Caballeronia sp. LZ062: one gene and its partner. The protein of the gene in region 2 interacts with the protein of the main gene of each other region in a pairwise test. Links are inferred from orthologs where the notes say so. Each region holds a gene or a part of one and is shown on either strand. Other genes may lie near its edges. The genes, in order: P9239_RS11850 and P9239_RS06945.

What was found.
Region 1: the proteins of P9239_RS06945 (region 2) and P9239_RS11850 interact in binary tests that used the Escherichia coli proteins (3 or more experiments, as listed by UniProt). The link is inferred for Caballeronia sp. LZ062 from one-to-one orthologs.

Annotation. Positions count from the first base shown.
Region 1 is NZ_JARTWB010000002.1:1,238,221-1,246,313, forward strand. Bases 1,807-4,636 are described here. They hold P9239_RS11850 (sulfate ABC transporter ATP-binding protein), read right to left. Parts: upstream 3,842-4,636; coding sequence 2,771-3,841; downstream 1,807-2,770. Other genes in these bases: P9239_RS11845 (CysB family HTH-type transcriptional regulator), read right to left, coding at 1,807-2,731; cysW (sulfate ABC transporter permease subunit CysW), read right to left, coding at 3,857-4,636. In the rest of the region: P9239_RS11835 (2-hydroxy-3-oxopropionate reductase), read left to right, coding at 1-606; P9239_RS11840 (asparaginase), read right to left, coding at 770-1,771; more of P9239_RS11845, read right to left, coding at 1,805-1,806; more of cysW, read right to left, coding at 4,637-4,759; sulfate ABC transporter permease subunit CysT, read right to left, coding at 4,756-5,640; P9239_RS11865 (sulfate ABC transporter substrate-binding protein), read right to left, coding at 5,747-6,793; transcriptional repressor LexA, read left to right, coding at 7,042-7,710; P9239_RS11875 (hypothetical protein), read left to right, coding at 7,858-8,093. UniProt on the Escherichia coli protein: Part of the ABC transporter complex CysAWTP involved in sulfate/thiosulfate import. Responsible for energy coupling to the transport system.
Region 2 is NZ_JARTWB010000002.1:188,935-197,085, reverse strand. What follows is about bases 3,419-6,306. They hold P9239_RS06945 (glutamate-5-semialdehyde dehydrogenase), read right to left. Parts: upstream 5,555-6,306; coding sequence 4,283-5,554; downstream 3,419-4,282. Other genes in these bases: holA (DNA polymerase III subunit delta), read right to left, coding at 5,667-6,306; P9239_RS06950 (CopD family protein), read right to left, coding at 3,846-4,262; P9239_RS06955 (MurR/RpiR family transcriptional regulator), read left to right, coding at 3,419-3,818. Also shown: eda (bifunctional 4-hydroxy-2-oxoglutarate aldolase/2-dehydro-3-deoxy-phosphogluconate aldolase), read right to left, coding at 84-716; edd (phosphogluconate dehydratase), read right to left, coding at 805-2,679; more of P9239_RS06955, read left to right, coding at 2,979-3,418; more of holA, read right to left, coding at 6,307-6,752; LPS assembly lipoprotein LptE, read right to left, coding at 6,774-7,325; leuS (leucine--tRNA ligase), read right to left, coding at 7,385-8,151. UniProt on the Escherichia coli protein: Catalyzes the NADPH-dependent reduction of L-glutamate 5-phosphate into L-glutamate 5-semialdehyde and phosphate. The product spontaneously undergoes cyclization to form 1-pyrroline-5-carboxylate.

The DNA of each region.
Region 1 (8,093 bases), 1.0 Mb from region 2 along the record:
GAGTTCGCGAAAAAGATCAACGCGCTCGGCTGCGACTATCTCGATGCGCCCGTGTCCGGCGGCGAAGTCGGCGCGCGCGAAGCAACGCTCACGATCATGGTCGGCGGCCCGGAGAAGTCGTTCAACATCGCCAAACCGCTCTTCGAATTGATGGGTAAGAACATTTCGCTTATCGGCGACAACGGCGCGGGCCAGACCTGCAAGGTGGCCAATCAGATCATCGTCGCGCTGAACATCGAAGCGGTCGCGGAGGCGCTGCTGTTCGCATCGCGCTCGGGCGCCGATCCCGAACGCGTGCGCAAGGCGCTGATGGGCGGCTTCGCGTCGTCGCGCATTCTCGAAGTGCATGGCGAGCGCATGACGAAGCGCACGTTCAATCCCGGCTTCAGAATTGAACTGCATCAGAAGGACTTGAATCTGGCGCTCGATGGCGCGCGCAAGATGGGCCTCGCCCTGCCGCACACCGCGAGCGCGCAGCAGTTGTTCAGCGTGTGCGCGGCTAATGGCGGCAAAGCGTGGGATCACTCGGCGCTCGTGCGCGCGCTCGAAATCATGTCGAACTTTCAGGTAGCGGACGAGCCGCAGCAAGCCAAGGCTGCTGCGTAATCACGCACCTGAACCGTGGGGCGTCCCGCGTATGGGCACGCGGGACAAATGTCGCTCTGGGCTGAGGGCGGCAAGTGGGGTCCGAGAGCGGCACCCGGCGGCGCGCCGGGTTAGCCTTGGTCGGTCAGACGGTTTGCCGTCGGGTGTCCGCGTCGGATTGCGTTCAGTAGGTATCGAAGAGGCGTTGCAGCGCCGCGGCGTCCTTCATGCCGGCCGATAGCGCCAGCATCAACAGCACGCGCGCCTTGTACGGATTCAGCGTGCCTGCGCAGACCGTGCCGAGCGCATCGTCGCAAGCGGCGCCATTGCGCATCACATGTCCCGAACCGACGCGCGATGCCCGCACCACGGCCACGCCCGCCTTTACGGCATCGCTGACGGCTTCCGTGATGCGTTCGTGCATCGAACCGTTCCCCGTCCCCGCGATGACGATGCCCTTCGCGCCCGCCGCGACGAGCGCATCGATGCCGATGCGCGAAACGCCCGCATAGCTCGCGACGATCTCGACCATCGGCCAGTTGTTTGGCACGGCGAACTCGCTTGCCGTCGTATGCGGCTTCGTGACCGCACGCTGAAATTCGACGCGTCCGTCCTGCACGCAACCGAGCACGCCGGTTTCGGGCGAGCGGAAAGCATCGACGGCATACGTGCTCGTCTTCGTCACATCGCGCGCGCTGTGAATCTGGTTGTTGAACGCGACGAGCACGCCCTGCCCCGATGCTTGTTTGGAAGCCGCGACCGTCACCGCGTTGAGGAGATTGAGCGGGCCGTCGGCGGATAGCGCAGTCGATGGCCGCATCGCGGCGGTCAGCACGACAGGCTTCGAAGTCTTCACCGTCAGATGCAGCAGATACGCCGTTTCTTCCAGCGTATCCGTGCCATGCGTGATGACGATACCGTCGATATCGTCCTGTGTGGCGAGCGCGTCGATGCGCGCGGCGAGCGTCGTCCAGAGCGCCGGGCTCATGTCCTTGCTGTCGATGCTCGCGATCTGTTCGGCATGAATTCGCGCGACGGAAGCGAGCGCAGGCACCGCGTCGAGCAGCTTGTCGACGCCTACGACGCCTGCCTTATAACCCGCCGTGGATGAAGCATCGCCGGCCTGTCCGGCAATCGTGCCGCCCGTTGCAAGGACGGCGATGCGAGGAAGAGTCTGTGTGTTCATGCCGGCGATTGTAAATCAGCCGGCATGCCTGTTTCAGGCCGCTTCGCGCAGTTGCGCGGCGATCTGCGCTTCGTCGAGTTGCGGCGCGAACATTTCGATCAGCCGGTACGCATACGCGCGCAGGAACGCGCCCTTGCGCAAGCCCACGCGCGTCGTGCTCGCTTCGAAAAGATGCTGCGTGTCGAGCGCGACGAGTTCGGTGTCGCGCTTGGCGTCATAAGCCATCGCAGCGACGATGCCGATTCCCATGCCCAGTTCCACATAGGTCTTGATCACGTCGGCATCGATGGCGGTGAGCACGATGTCGGGCATGGCGCCCGCGCTCGCGAACGCCTGATCGACGTGGGAACGCCCCGTGAAATCCTGATCGTAAGTGACGATCGGATATTCGGCGATCTGCTCCAGCGTAATGTCCTTGCGCCCGACCAGCGGATGGTCCTTCGGCACGACGACCGTGTGATGCCACGAATAGCAGGGAAACGTGACGATATCCGGATAGCGGTCGAGCGCTTCGGTCGAGATGCCGATATCCGCTTCGCCGTTCACGATCATCTGCGCGATCTGTTGCGGACTGCCCTGCCGCAGCGCCAGATGCACCTTCGGAAATACTTCGGTGAACTGACGGATTACTTTGGGCAGCGCATAGCGAGCCTGCGTGTGCGTCGTGGCGACCACGAGATGTCCGTTGTCCTGATCCGCGAACTGGCGCGCCACGCGCCGCAGATTCTCCGCATCCAGCAGCATGCGCTCGATCAGCTGATGCACCTGCTTGCCCGGCTCGGTCAGGCCGGTGAGCCGTTTGCCTCGCCGAATGAAGATATCGACGCCCAGTTCGTCTTCGAGATCCTTGATCTGCTTGGACACGCCCGACTGCGACGTGTACAGCACGTTCGCCACTTCCGTCAGATTCATGTTCTGACGCACGGCCTCGCGCACGAAGCGCAATTGCTGGAAGTTCATAGTCCGCCTCTCTTGTCTTGCTGCCGTTTTATGGATGTCTCATTGCGCCGGAAAGACGCGCAGCGCGCGCGGCACGGCGCGCACGCCATCGCCGATATCGAGCTTCAGCGCGCGCCACGCTTCACGATCCAGTTCCGCTTCGAGCACGCCGCCCGCGTCGCCTTCCAATTCCACACGCACCGAACCGCCGAGCGTCACGACGCGCCGCACGCCGACCACGATGCCGTCGCGATGCGCGAAGCCCTCGGCATCGTCGGCACGGTACAGCGCGAGATCGTGCGGACGCACATAAGCGAGCGCACGGCCGCTGAAATGCGCCTGGGCTGCGATGGCTTGCGCCGCGCCATCCGCGACGAAGCCGCCTGCATCGACATGTCCCTGAAGGCGGTTCGCCGCGCCGAGAAATTCATACACGAACGACGTCTGTGGATGATCGTACACATCCTGCGGGCTGCCGACCTGCTCCACGCGGCCATGATTCATCACGACGATGCGATCCGCCACTTCGAGCGCCTCTTCCTGATCATGCGTGACGAAAAGCGTGGAGATATGCAGGTCGTCATGCAGGCGGCGCAGCCAGCTTCGCAATTCCTTGCGCACTTTCGCGTCGAGCGCGCCGAAGGGCTCGTCGAGCAGCAGTACTTTCGGTTCGACAGCGAGCGCGCGCGCGAGCGCGATGCGTTGCCGCTGCCCGCCCGAAAGCTCCGAAGGAAACCGCTGCGCGAGCCAGTCGAGCTGCACGAGCTTGAGCAACTCATGCACTTTCTCGCGGATCACGGCTTCCGACGGACGCTCGCGGCGCGGTTTCACGCGCAGACCGAACGCGACGTTCTCGAACACCGTCATGTGTCTGAAGAGCGCGTAGTGCTGGAAGACGAAGCCCACTTGCCGGTCCCGTGCGCCCACTTGCGCGACGTCTTCGCCGTTCAGCACGACCTGACCGGCATCCGCATATTCGAGGCCCGCGATCACGCGCAGCAGCGTGGTCTTGCCGCATCCCGACGGTCCGAGCAGCGCGACGAGTTCGCCCGCGGGAAAGTCGAGCGTGACGTTGTCGAGCGCGGTGAAATCGCCGAAGCGCTTCTGCAGATTGCGAACAATGATGCTCATGATGTGTCCTTTGCCTTAGTTCGTCGCGCCGCTTTCCGCGAGCGATTGCGACATGCGGCGTTCCGCGACGAGCTTCAGCCCGAGCGTCACGAGCGCGAGCAACGCGAGGAGCGACGCTACGGCGAACGCGGCCGAGAAGTTGTATTCGTTGTAGAGAATCTCGACGTGCAGCGGCATGGTGTCGGTCTGTCCGCGAATGTGGCCCGATACCACCGAAACCGCGCCGAACTCGCCCATGGCGCGTGCATTGCAGAGAATCACGCCATACAGCAGGCCCCACTTCACGTTCGGCAGCGTCACGCGGCGAAAAATCTGCCAGCCCGAAGCGCCCAGCACATGTGCGGCTTCTTCCTCGTCGTTGCCTTGCGCCTGCATCAGCGGAATCAGTTCGCGCGCGACGAACGGAAACGTCACGAAGATCGTCGCGAGCACGATGCCCGGCACCGCGAAAATGATCTGCACGTCGTGCGCCGCGAGCCACGGACCGAACCAGCCCTGCGCGCCGAACATCAGCACGTAAATAAGGCCAGAAATTACGGGCGAAACGGAGAACGGCAAGTCGATGAGCGTGGTCAAGAGCGCCTTGCCGCGGAAGTCGAACTTCGCGATCGCCCACGATGCCGCAAGGCCAAACACGACGTTGAGCGGCACCGCAATAGCCGCAGTCGTCAAGGTGAGCTTGATGGCGGACCACGCGTCAGGATCTTTCAGCGACTCGAAGTAATAGTCGATGCCCTTCGCGAACGCCTGCGCGAACACCGCGACGAGCGGCACCACGAGAAAGAGCGCAAGAAACACGAGCGCGATGCCCGTGAGGAGCCAGCGCACCGCGCGCGATTCGGTGACGGGATCGAGCGTTCGCGTAGCGCGCGGTGCGGCGGTGTTCATCGCGATGGCTTTGGTGTCCGGCGTGCTCATGCTTGGCTCCCTTGCGCCGATAGTGCGTGCGCAGGGACAGCACCCGTGCGGCTCGTGCGCCGTTGCAGGAACCATTGCAGCGTGTTAATCAAAAGCAACATCAGAAAGGACACGCACAACATGACGACGGCGAGCGCGGTCGCGCCCGCATAGTCGTATTGTTCGAGCTTCGTGATGATGAGAAGCGACGTGATTTCCGACTTCATCGGCACATTGCCCGCGATAAAGATGACTGAGCCGTATTCGCCGAGCGCGCGCGCGAACGCGAGCGCAAAGCCCGTCAGAAGCGCCGGAAAGAGCGACGGCAGCACCACGCGGCGAAACGTCAGCCAGCGCGTCGCGCCGAGGCACGCGGCGGCTTCTTCCTGCTCGCGCTCGAAGTCCTCCAGCACCGGCTGCACGGTACGCACGACGAACGGCAAGCCGATGAACGTCAGCGCCACGAGCACGCCGAGCGGCGTGAACGCGACCTTGACGCCGAGCGGCGCGAGGAACTGACCGATCCAGCCGTTGCCCGCATAGACGGCCGCGAGCGATATACCCGCGACGGAGGTCGGCAGTGCGAACGGCAAATCGACGATGGCGTCCACGATGCGCTTCATCGGAAAGGTGTAGCGCACGAGCACCCACGCGACGAGAAAGCCGAAGACCGCGTTGATGAGCGCCCCGCCGAGCGCCGCGCCGAACGTGAGCCGATACGACGCCAGCACACGCGGCGATGTCACCGCGCGGACGAACTGCGCCCAGTCGAGCGTCGCCGTCTTCGCGAACGTGGCGGCGAGCGGGATCAGCACCACGAGGCTCAAGTACGCGAGCGTGATGCCGAGCGTCAGGCCGAAGCCCGGTAGCGCGCTCGGCTTGCGCCAAGTGAAAGTCGTCATCCTTGCTTTCGTCCTGTTCCAGTGCGCCGGGGAGCGCGTTCATCGAATGCTTGTGTGACCGGCGGCGTCATGGCGCGCCGCTTCGGTTTGCCTACGTATCGCGCGCTTACTGTGGCTGATAGATCGAGTCGAACACGCCGCCATCCGCGAAATGCGTCTTTTGCGCTTTCGCCCAGCCGCCGAAGGTGTCGTCGACGGTGTAGAGCTTGATCTTCGGGAACTGCTTCGTGAGTTCGGCAGGCACCTTGTCCGAGCGCGGGCGATAGAAGTTGCGCGCCGCGATCTGCTGGCCTTCGTCGCTATAGAGATACTTCAGATACGCCTCGGCGAGCTTGCACGTGCCGTGCTTGTCGACCACCTTGTCGACCACGGCGACGGGCGGCTCGGCAAGAATGCTCGCCGACGGCACCACGATCTCGAACTTCTCCGGCCCGAACTCCTTCAGCGACAGAAACGCCTCGTTCTCCCACGCGATCAGTACGTCGCCCTGGCCGCGCTGCACGAAGCTCGTCGTGGCGCCGCGCGCGCCCGAGTCGAGCACGCCCGCGTTCTTGTAAAGCTTGGCGACGAAGTCCTTCGCCGTCTGCTCGTTGCCGCCCGGCTTGTGCTGCGCGTAGGCCCATGCGGCGAGATAGTTCCAACGCGCCCCGCCCGAGGTCTTCGGATTCGGCGTCACGATCGAGATGCCGGGCTTCGCGAGGTCGTCCCAGTCCTTGATGTGCTTCGGATTGCCCTTGCGCACGAGAAACACGATCGTCGACGTGTACGGCGAAGCGTTATCCGGCAGGCGCTTTTGCCAGTCCGCGGCGACGAGCCCCTTGCCCGCGAGCGCGTCGATGTCGTAGGCGAGCGCGAGCGTCACGACGTCCGCCTGTAGGCCGTCGAGCACTGCACGCGCCTGTCCGCCCGAGCCGCCGTGCGACTGCTTGAACGTGACGGTTTCGCCGGTCTCGGCCTTCCACTTCTTGGCGAACGCCTGATTGAAGTCCTGATACAACTCGCGGGTCGGGTCGTACGACACGTTCAGGAACGACGTCTGAGCCTGTGCCTGCGCGCTCGTTCCGACAATCGCGCCGATGCCCGCCGTCGTCAGCGCAAGCGCCGTCAACGCGCGGCGTAAGTTGGTCCCTAATCCCGCTTTGATGCTTTGCATTCCCCGTTCTCCGTCTTATCCAATTGACGGAATCAGTCTATCGGCGGCCCTATATGAACAGAAATAATCGTTTTTCAGTCTTTTATATCGAAAGCTGCTAAAGCGGACGCGTACGCCCGACGGGCGCCATCGTCGTGGCTGCACGCGACGTTTCGAGCCGAACTTAAAGTAATGCTTGAAAAACGCGAAGTACTGTATAAAAATACAGTCATCTGTTGATCCATACAGTGCACGAGAGGCCCGAGCCAGTGACCAGATCCTCAAAACTTACCGCGCGCCAGCAGCAAGTGTTCGAACTGCTTCAGCGCGCAATCGAGCGCACCGGCTTTCCGCCTACACGCGCGGAGATTGCCGCCGAACTTGGCTTTAGCTCCGCTAATTCGGCGGAAGAGCATCTGCGCGCCCTGGCGCGCAAGGGCGTCATAGAGCTGGCGGCGGGTTCGTCGCGCGGCATCCGGCTCATTGGGGACGCGGCCCGTTCGGAAGACGTTCCACACCAGTTCACCCTGCCGCACGCGAGCATCATGCAGCTCTCGTTGCCGCTCGTCGGGCGTGTGGCGGCAGGTAGCCCGATCCTCGCTCAGGAGCACATCTCTCAGCACTATGCGTGCGACCCGGCGTTCTTCTCCAGCAAGCCCGACTATCTGCTGAAGGTGCGCGGCTTGTCCATGCGCGACGCGGGCATTCTGGATGGCGATCTGCTCGCCGTGCAGAAGCGGACCGAAGCGAAAGATGGGCAGATCGTCGTCGCGCGCCTCGGCGACGACGTCACGGTCAAGCGTTGGAAGCGCCGCCCGGACGGCGTAGAGCTCATCGCGGAGAACCCGGACTACGAGAACATCTTCGTGCGCTCCGGGAGCGGTGACTTCGCGCTCGAAGGCATTGCAGTCGGCCTGATCCGCTCGGGCGAATTCTAGTAGAAGGCGGCAGCGCTCAGAGCGCGTTGACCGCCCCTTCCACGCCTGTTCACGCCACGCAAGACGCGGCGCGTTTCGAGTACATCTAGCACGGACGGCAGCCGCTCGCGGCATGCCGTGGTGCGTCCTATCGTCTGGAGAGTCATGATGGAACGTTTTGCCCGTTTGCTGCCCTTTCGCCAGTTCGGCCGCCTGCGTCATCTGCGTGCGTTGATCTCCTGCGGCGGCGCTACGCCTGCGCGGGCCGAGGCTGCGCCGGATCTTTTCGATTCCATGCCCGCGCTTCCATCGCGCCAGCCCGCTTTTGCGCGCGTGTCGCTGACGCAGACGGTGCACGCGGAGCCGCAACGGCCCGCGCCCGTACGCGTGTATCGCAGCGAGTC
Region 2 (8,151 bases):
GCTCATCGCTCCCGACAACAAGAGCCTTGCCTCGATGACACGAGGTGACCGAAGGCCCGGACACCCGCCCTTCACCCGTTGCGCTACTTCTGCGGCGCAAGCTCGCTCGCCGCGCGCGCTAACCGCGTCACTTCCTCCCAATTCTGCGCAGCGAGCGCAGCCTTCGGCGTAAGCCACGATCCCCCGACGCAAACCACATTCGGCTGCGCCAGAAACAGCGACGCCGTTTCCGCAGTAATGCCGCCCGTCGGACAGAACTTCAGGTTCGGAAACGGCCCATAAAACGCCTGCAGCATGGGAACACCACCCGCCTGCTGCGCGGGGAAGAACTTCACGATCTCATAGCCGAGTTCCATCGCGGTGATGATGTCGCTCGGCGTCATCACGCCGGGAAGCAGCGGCAGCCCAGCGTCCTGTGCGGCCTTGTGCATGTCCTTCGTCAAACCCGGCGACACGCCGAACTGTGCGCCCGCTTTCTTGGCCTGCTCGCAGTGCTCCGGCTTCGTGATCGTGCCGACGCCGACGACGATGTCTTCCGCCAACTGACTTGCGCGCTCGATCGCGCCGATGCCCGCCGCGGTGCGCAGCGTGATTTCGAGCACTTTCACGCCGCCCGCATGCAGCGCCCGCGATACGTGCTCGCCCTGCTCCACCGAATCGAATGCGAGCACCGGAATGACCGGGCCTAGACGCACGATTTCGCTTACCGTTTTCATGTGATGCGACTCCTGTTTCATGTGCGGCGACTCTCTGTCGGACCGCGGGTTTCCATCCGGTTCGAGCTGCGGCGTGAGTTCCGACCCGTCAATGCGCCATTTGACGATCCGCATGGCTCGCAGTCGCGGTCGCGCCGATCATCGCACCGAACACCGATGCGCCTTCCTCGGCCGGCAACGCCGCGCTTCGAAACACGCCGAAGAGTTCGCGCCCGAAGCCGACTTCGTTTTCCGCCTGATTCGCCGGCGCCTCGACTTCACGCGACGCCCATTCGCGCGCATCGATTTCGATGTCGAGCACGCCCGCCGGCGCGTCGATCACCAGCATGTCGCCCGTGCGCACCTTGCCGAGCGGCCCGTGCAGCAACGCCTCGGGCGAAACGTGGATCACGGCGGGCACCTTGCCCGATGCACCCGACATGCGGCCATCCGTGACGAGCGCCACGTGAAAGCCCTGATCCTGCAGCACGCCGAGAAGCGGCGTCAACCGGTGCAGTTCCGGCATACCGTTCGCACGCGCGCCCTGGAAGCGCACGACCGCGACGAAATCGCGCTTCAGCTCTCCGTTGTCGAACGCTTCCTGCACTTCCTCCTGCGAATTGAAGACGATCGCCGGCGCCTTCACCACGCGATGCTCCGGCGCCACCGCCGAAATCTTGATGACGCCACGCCCGAGCTTTCCTTGCATCAGCCGCAAGCCGCCGTCCGGCTGGAATGGCTCGCGAATGCCACGCAGCACCTTGGTGTCGTGACTTTCGGCGGCGCCATCGACCCACCGCAGCTTGCCGTCGATCAGCTTCGGCTCCTTCGTGTAATGCGACAAGCCGCGGCCCGCGACCGTCTGCACGTCTTCGTGCAGCAAGCCGCCTTCCAGCAGGTTGCGCACGAGAAACGCCACGCCGCCCGCCGCGTGGAAGTGGTTCACGTCGGCCTTGCCGTTCGGATAGATTTTCGCGAGCAGCGGCACGACCTGCGACAACTCGTCGAAGTCGTTCCAGTCGATCACTATGCCCGCCGCCCGCGCGATCGCCACAAGGTGCAGCGTGTGATTGGTGGAACCGCCCGTTGCGAGCAGCGCGACGATGCCGTTGACGATCGCCTTCTCGTCGACGATATGGCCGATCGGCGTGTAGTTGCCGCGTTCAATTGTGAGATCGAGCACGCGGCGCGCGGCTTCGGCGGTAAGCGCATCGCGCAGCGGCGTGTGCGGATGCACGAAGGCCGCGCTCGGCAGATGCAGCCCCATCACTTCCATCAGCATCTGATTACTGTTCGCCGTGCCATAGAACGTGCACGTGCCGTGGCCGTGATACGCGGCGGCTTCGGCTTCCAGCAACGCATCGCGGTTGCACTTGCCGGTCGCGAACTCCTGGCGAACCTTCGCTTTTTCGTCGTTGGTGAGGCCGCTCGTCATCGGGCCGGCGGGGACGAAAATGGTCGGCAAGTGCCCGAATTGCAGCGCGCCGATGGCCAGGCCCGGCACGATCTTGTCGCAGACGCCGAGGCACAGCGCCGCGTCGAACATGTTGTGCGTGAGCGCGACGGCCGTGCTCATGGCAATGACTTCGCGCGAGAACAGCGACAGTTCCATGCCTGCGTTGCCCTGCGTGATGCCGTCGCACATGGCCGGCACGCCGCCCGCGAATTGCGCGATGCCGCCGTGTTCTCGCGCCGCCTGCTTGATGATGTCGGGAAAGCTCTTATACGGCGCGTGGGCGGAAAGCATCTCGTTATAAGACGACACGATGCCGATGTTCGGCTCGCGCACCGCCTTGATCGCGATCTTCTCCTGCCCTTCGAGTCCGGCGAAACCGTGGGCGAGATTGGCGCACGACAACGCGCCGCGCGCCGGAAACTTACCGTGCGCCGCGTCGATGCGCGCGAGGTACGCGGCACGCGTGGCCTTGCTGCGCTCGATCACGCGGTCGGTGACTTTCTTGAGTTGTGAATGCGGGGAAACCATCGAAGCTCCTTGTCTCACTGCGGCGCGCATGCCGTCGAGTTATGGGTTGGACAATCGCGAAGAACGGCGGCTGCGTCGTTGTAGTGTAAATGGCCGTTTGCAGCATATTAGTAGAAAAACTACATGCTGACAACGCGGCCGACGCAGCCTTGTATTCAGCGGACGCGTAACTCCATGCCTTCCGCTGTCTACATCCAAGGGAAATCCCTGATAAATCGCCTCGGTAATATGTAGTATTTGTACAAGGCCGGTCATCGGCTATAGTCGCAGGCAAATTTCCAGCATAAGCGAGTTTTCCGATGTTGCTGTCCCAAGTCGAAGCAATGCGCGAGCAGTTGCGCCCGTCCGAGCGCAAGCTCGCCGATTATGTGCTGGAAGCGCCACGCGAAGTCCTGGACCTTTCGATGACCGACTTTGCCGCCCGGGCTGGCGTCAGCCAGCCGACCATCGCGCGCTTCTGTCAGGCGCTCGGCTTTTCCGGCTTCCGTGAATTCAAGATACGTCTCGCGCAAAGCGTCGCGGCGGACGTGCCCACGGTCTACCGCGACGTTCGGAGCGACGAGCCCGCCGCCGGCGTCGCGGCGAAGGTGCTGGACCGCACCATCGGCGCCCTCATCGCGGTGCGCAATAGTTTGTCGTCGCACAGCGTCGCGGCGGCCATCGCGATTCTTGCGGATGCGCGGCGCATCGAGTTTTACGGCGCAGGCGGCTCGGGCATCGCCGCGCTCGACATGCAGCACAAGTTCTTCCGGCTCGGCGTGCCGTCCGTCGCATATGCCGACCCGCACACATACACGACGTCCGCGGCGCTGCTCGGACCGGGCGACGTGGTCGTCGCGATATCGAACACCGGACGCACGAAAGATATCCTCGACGCCTGCAAGTCGGCGCTGAATGGCGGGGCGAAGGTCATCGCGATCACGCACGGCAATTCGCCGCTCGCGAGACTGGCAAGCGTCGGCCTTTTCGCGAACGTCGATGAAGACACGGACATTTTTTCGCCGATGACATCGCGCGTCTCGCATCTCGCGATCGGCGACATTCTGGCGGTGGGATTGGCGCTGGCGCGCGGGCCGGATCTGGCGGAAAAGCTGGCCGAAGCGAAGGACGTGCTGGAGCGGCGCAGAGTGGGAACGTGAGCCGAGGTCCGGCCCACGAAGCCGGTCTCAGAAGGGCTTGATGACGACGAGCAGCGTCGCGCCGAGCAGCCCGAGCACCGGCAGCTCGTTATACATGCGGTACCACTTGTCCGAGCGCGTGTTCTCACCGCGTTCGAACGTGCGCAGCAAAACGCCGCAATACGCGTGATACACGATCAGCAACGCGACGATGCCGAGCTTCGCGTGCAGCCAGCCCTGGCCACGCCCGATGCCGACATCGAGCCACAACCACAGCCCGCACGCGAGCGCTGGCACCGCGATGAACGTCATGAAGCGGAAGAGCTTGCGCGCCATGAGCAAGAGACGCGCGGTGGCTGCAGGGTCCTTTTCCATCGCCAGATTCACGTAGATGCGCGGCAGATAGAACAGCCCCGCGAACCACGAGGCGACCAGCACGATATGCAGCGACTTGATCCAGAGCATTATTCGTCTTTGATTCGTTCTTATTGACGCACTTCACCGTGACCGAGCACGACGTACTTGAGCGAGGTCAGCCCTTCCAGCCCGACGGGTCCGCGCGCGTGGAGTTTGTCGTTCGAAATGCCGATTTCCGCGCCCAAGCCGAACTCGAAACCATCGGCAAAGCGCGTCGATGCGTTGACCATCACGCTTGCCGAGTCGACTTCGCGCAGGAAACGCATGGCGCGATCATGGTCTTCGGTGACGATGGCGTCCGTATGATGCGAGCCGTAAGTGTTGATATGGTCGATGGCTTCGTCCAGTCCTTCGACGACCTTCACAGCGAGAACCGGCGCGAGGTACTCGGTGCTCCAGTCTTCGTCGGTGGCATCCACGAGCGCGCCGATTTGCGCGGCTTCGAGCACCTTGCGCGCCGCCGCGTCCACACGCAGTTCGACGTCTTTCGCCTGGAAGGCACGCGCGAGCATGGGCAGCGCGGCGTCAGCGAGTTGACGCGCGACGAGCAGCGTTTCCATCGTGTTGCAGGTGCCGTAACGATGCGTCTTCGCGTTGTCGCAGATCGCCGCCGCTTTCGCGAGATCGGCGCGGTCATCCACGTACACGTGGCAGATACCGTCGAGATGCTTGATCATCGGCACGCGCGATTCTTCCATCAGCCGCGCGATCAGGCTCTTACCGCCGCGCGGGACGATCACGTCGACGAACTCGGTCATGGTGATGAGCTTGCCGACCGCCGCGCGGTCCGCCGTCTCCACGACCTGCACCGCGTCCTGCGGCAGTCCGGCTGCTTGCAATCCCTCGCCGATCAGCTTCGCCAGCGCGGTGTTGCATTCGAGCGCCTCGGAACCGCCGCGCAGAATTGTCGCGTTGCCTGACTTGAGGCAGAGCGCGGCGGCGTCGATGGTCACATTCGGCCGCGACTCGTAGATGATGCCGATCACGCCGAGCGGCACGCGCATCTGCCCGACCTGGATGCCCGTCGGACGAAACTTGAGCCCGCTGATCTCACCGATCGGATCGGCCAGCGCAGCGACTTGCCGCAAACCTTCGACCATCGTGCCGAGCGCCTTGTCCGAAAGCGTCAGACGGTCGATAAACGCCGCGTCGTGACCCTTCTCGCGGGCTCTCTCCAGATCGCGCGCGTTCGCGGCCTTGAGCGCGTCGCGCTCCCGTTCGATCGCGTTCGCCACCGCGACGAGCGCCGCGTTTTTCGCCGCCGTCGACGCCCGCGCCATCGCGCGTGACGCCACGCGCGCGCGGCGGCCGAGGTCGGTCATGTACTGGTCGATGTTCATCTGGATCATTCCGTATGCCGGTTGCGAAAGGGCGGCATCAGTAAGCTGAGGGGCGCACGCGGCTCTGTGGATACCGGGACGCGCGAAGAGTCATTCTAAGCCGTGGCGCGTGTCAGCGACGCGGTCGCGGCGGCGGCGATGCGCCCTGCGCCACGGCCATCGCCAGCTCGAACATGCCCGCCCACGGATCGGGCGGCGGCTCGCTGCCGCGCGCGCCGGCGCTGCCGGAACGACCCGAGAGCCCTTTGACCTGCCGATCCAGCCGCGCCGCGAGCGCGAGCGCGCGTTCGAGCACGTCTTCGGTCACACGGGAAAGCGCCGGGCCGATCAACCGCTCGCGCGGTCCCCACACGCGGTTCTCGCGCAGCAGCGTGGCGAGCGGCTTGCCCGACGTCACGCCGCGCTTGATGCGCAACAGCGTGCGCACTTCGTCCACGAGCGCCCACAGCACGAGCACGGCCGCTTCGCCTTCGCCTTTGAGGCCGTCCAGCATGCGGGAAAGACGGCCGACGTCTCCCGTCAGCATCGCCTCGTTCAGCTTGAAGACGTCATAGCGGGCGACGTTCAGCACTGCATCTTGAATCTGCTCGAATGTGAGCACGCCTTGCGGATAGAGCAGCCCGAGCTTCTGAATTTCCTGATGCGCGGCAAGCAGATTGCCCTCGACACGTTCCGCGATGAAGACGAGCGCGCGCCGCCCCTCTTCGCCCGGCGCGACTCGCTGCCCCTGCTGCGCGAGCCGCTGGCCGACCCACATCGGCAATTGCGCGCGGTCGACCGGATCGACCTTCAGCGCGACGCCCGCACCGGCGAGCGCCGTGAACCACGCGGACTTCTGCGTCGCGGAATCGAGGCGCGGCAGCGTGACCAGCGTGACGACGTCCGGGTTGTCGGCAACGGCGAGCGTCTTCAGCGCCTCGCCGCCCTCCTTGCCCGGCTTGCCCGTCGGAATGCGCAATTCGATCAGTTGACGGTCGCCGAAGAGCGACATCGACTGCGTCGCGCCGATGAGCGCGCTCCAGTCGAACCCGCGCTCGACCGTGAACACCGTGCGATCCGTGAAGCCGCCCGCACGTGCGGCGGCCCGGATGCGGTCGCACGCTTCCTGCGCGAGCAGATGCTCGTCGCCATACACGACGTACAGCGCCTTCAGGCCTTTGGCGAGGTGCGCTTCGAGCGCGTCGAGCTTCAGCTGCATGATGACCGGTCGCGCGGCGCGTTACAGCGGCGGCGTGGGCAGCGGGGCCCGCGGCGCGATGCCCGGCGTTTGCTCCGCCGGCGTCGGATGCAGCGAACGCACGACCGCCAGACGGCGCGTCAGCTGATCCACGGCGTCGTTGCGCATGTCGTTGAAGAGCAGCGTAGCTTCCTGCGACTTTCCGAGCGTGTACTGGTTGCTGTAGGTCATCGCACGATTCAGCGCAATGGTGCTTGGCGGAATTAGCACGACACCATCCGCACCGACGAGCGTGTAGCCCAGGTTATAGACGAGTTCGTATTCCTGGATCACGCCTTCAGAATTAAGACTGAGCGTGGTGACACCCTGTCCTTCGTTGAGAAAGAGCGTCGCGTCCGGCTTCTCCGAGGCCTTCACGATAACGGTATCGCTTCCGCCCTGCACCATGCGTTCGAGCCGCCCGACCATCTGCGGCGCGCCGCCGTTGATTGCGAGGCGTTTGAAGGCGTAGTCCTGCTGGCCGCGCAACTGGAAGCCGCACGCGGACAGTGCGACCGCGCCGCCGAGCAGCGCGAGAAACGAGCGCCGGCTCACGCTCGCCGCGCCTTTCTCAACGGCTTTCACGCGCACATCGAATTCACAGGTTTTGGCCATCAGACCACCACGTTGACGAGACGCCCCGGCACCACCACGATCTTCTTCGGCGCGCGGCCTTCCGAGAATTTTTCGAACATTTCGTGCGCGAGAGCCGCTTGCTCGATCGCTTCGCGCGATGCGTCCTTCGCCACGGTCAACGCCCCCCGCACCTTGCCGTTCACTTGCAGCACCAGTTCGATTTCCGACTGCTCGAGGGCGGCTTCGTCAACCTTCGGCCACGGCGCGTCGAGCAACGGGCCGGATTCGTCGGCATAGCCCAGTTCCGACCACAACTGGAACGTGATGTGCGGAACGACCGGATACAGCACGCGCAGCAGCACGCCGAAGGTTTCGTTCAGCACGCCTTCGCCCGCGTTCTTCGCGCTGTCGAGCGCGTTGAGCATCTTCATCGCGGCCGAGACGACCGTGTTGTATTGCAGGCGGCCGTAGTCGAAATCGGCTTGCTTCAGCACGGTGTAAATTTCGCGGCGCAGCGCGCGATCCGTATCGCCCAATTTGGATGCGTCGAGCTTGCGATGCTGGCGCAGTGCCTCTGCGTTGTCGTGCGCGAAGTGCCACACGCGGCGCAGGAAGCGGCTCGCACCTTCGACACCCGCGCCCGACCATTCGAGCGATTGCTCCGGCGGCGCCGCGAACATCACGAAAAGACGCGCGGTATCCGCGCCGTATTGGTCGATGAGCGTCTGAGGATCGACACCGTTGTTCTTCGATTTCGACATCTTTTCGACGCCGCCGAGCACGACCGGCTTCCCGTCGGCAATAA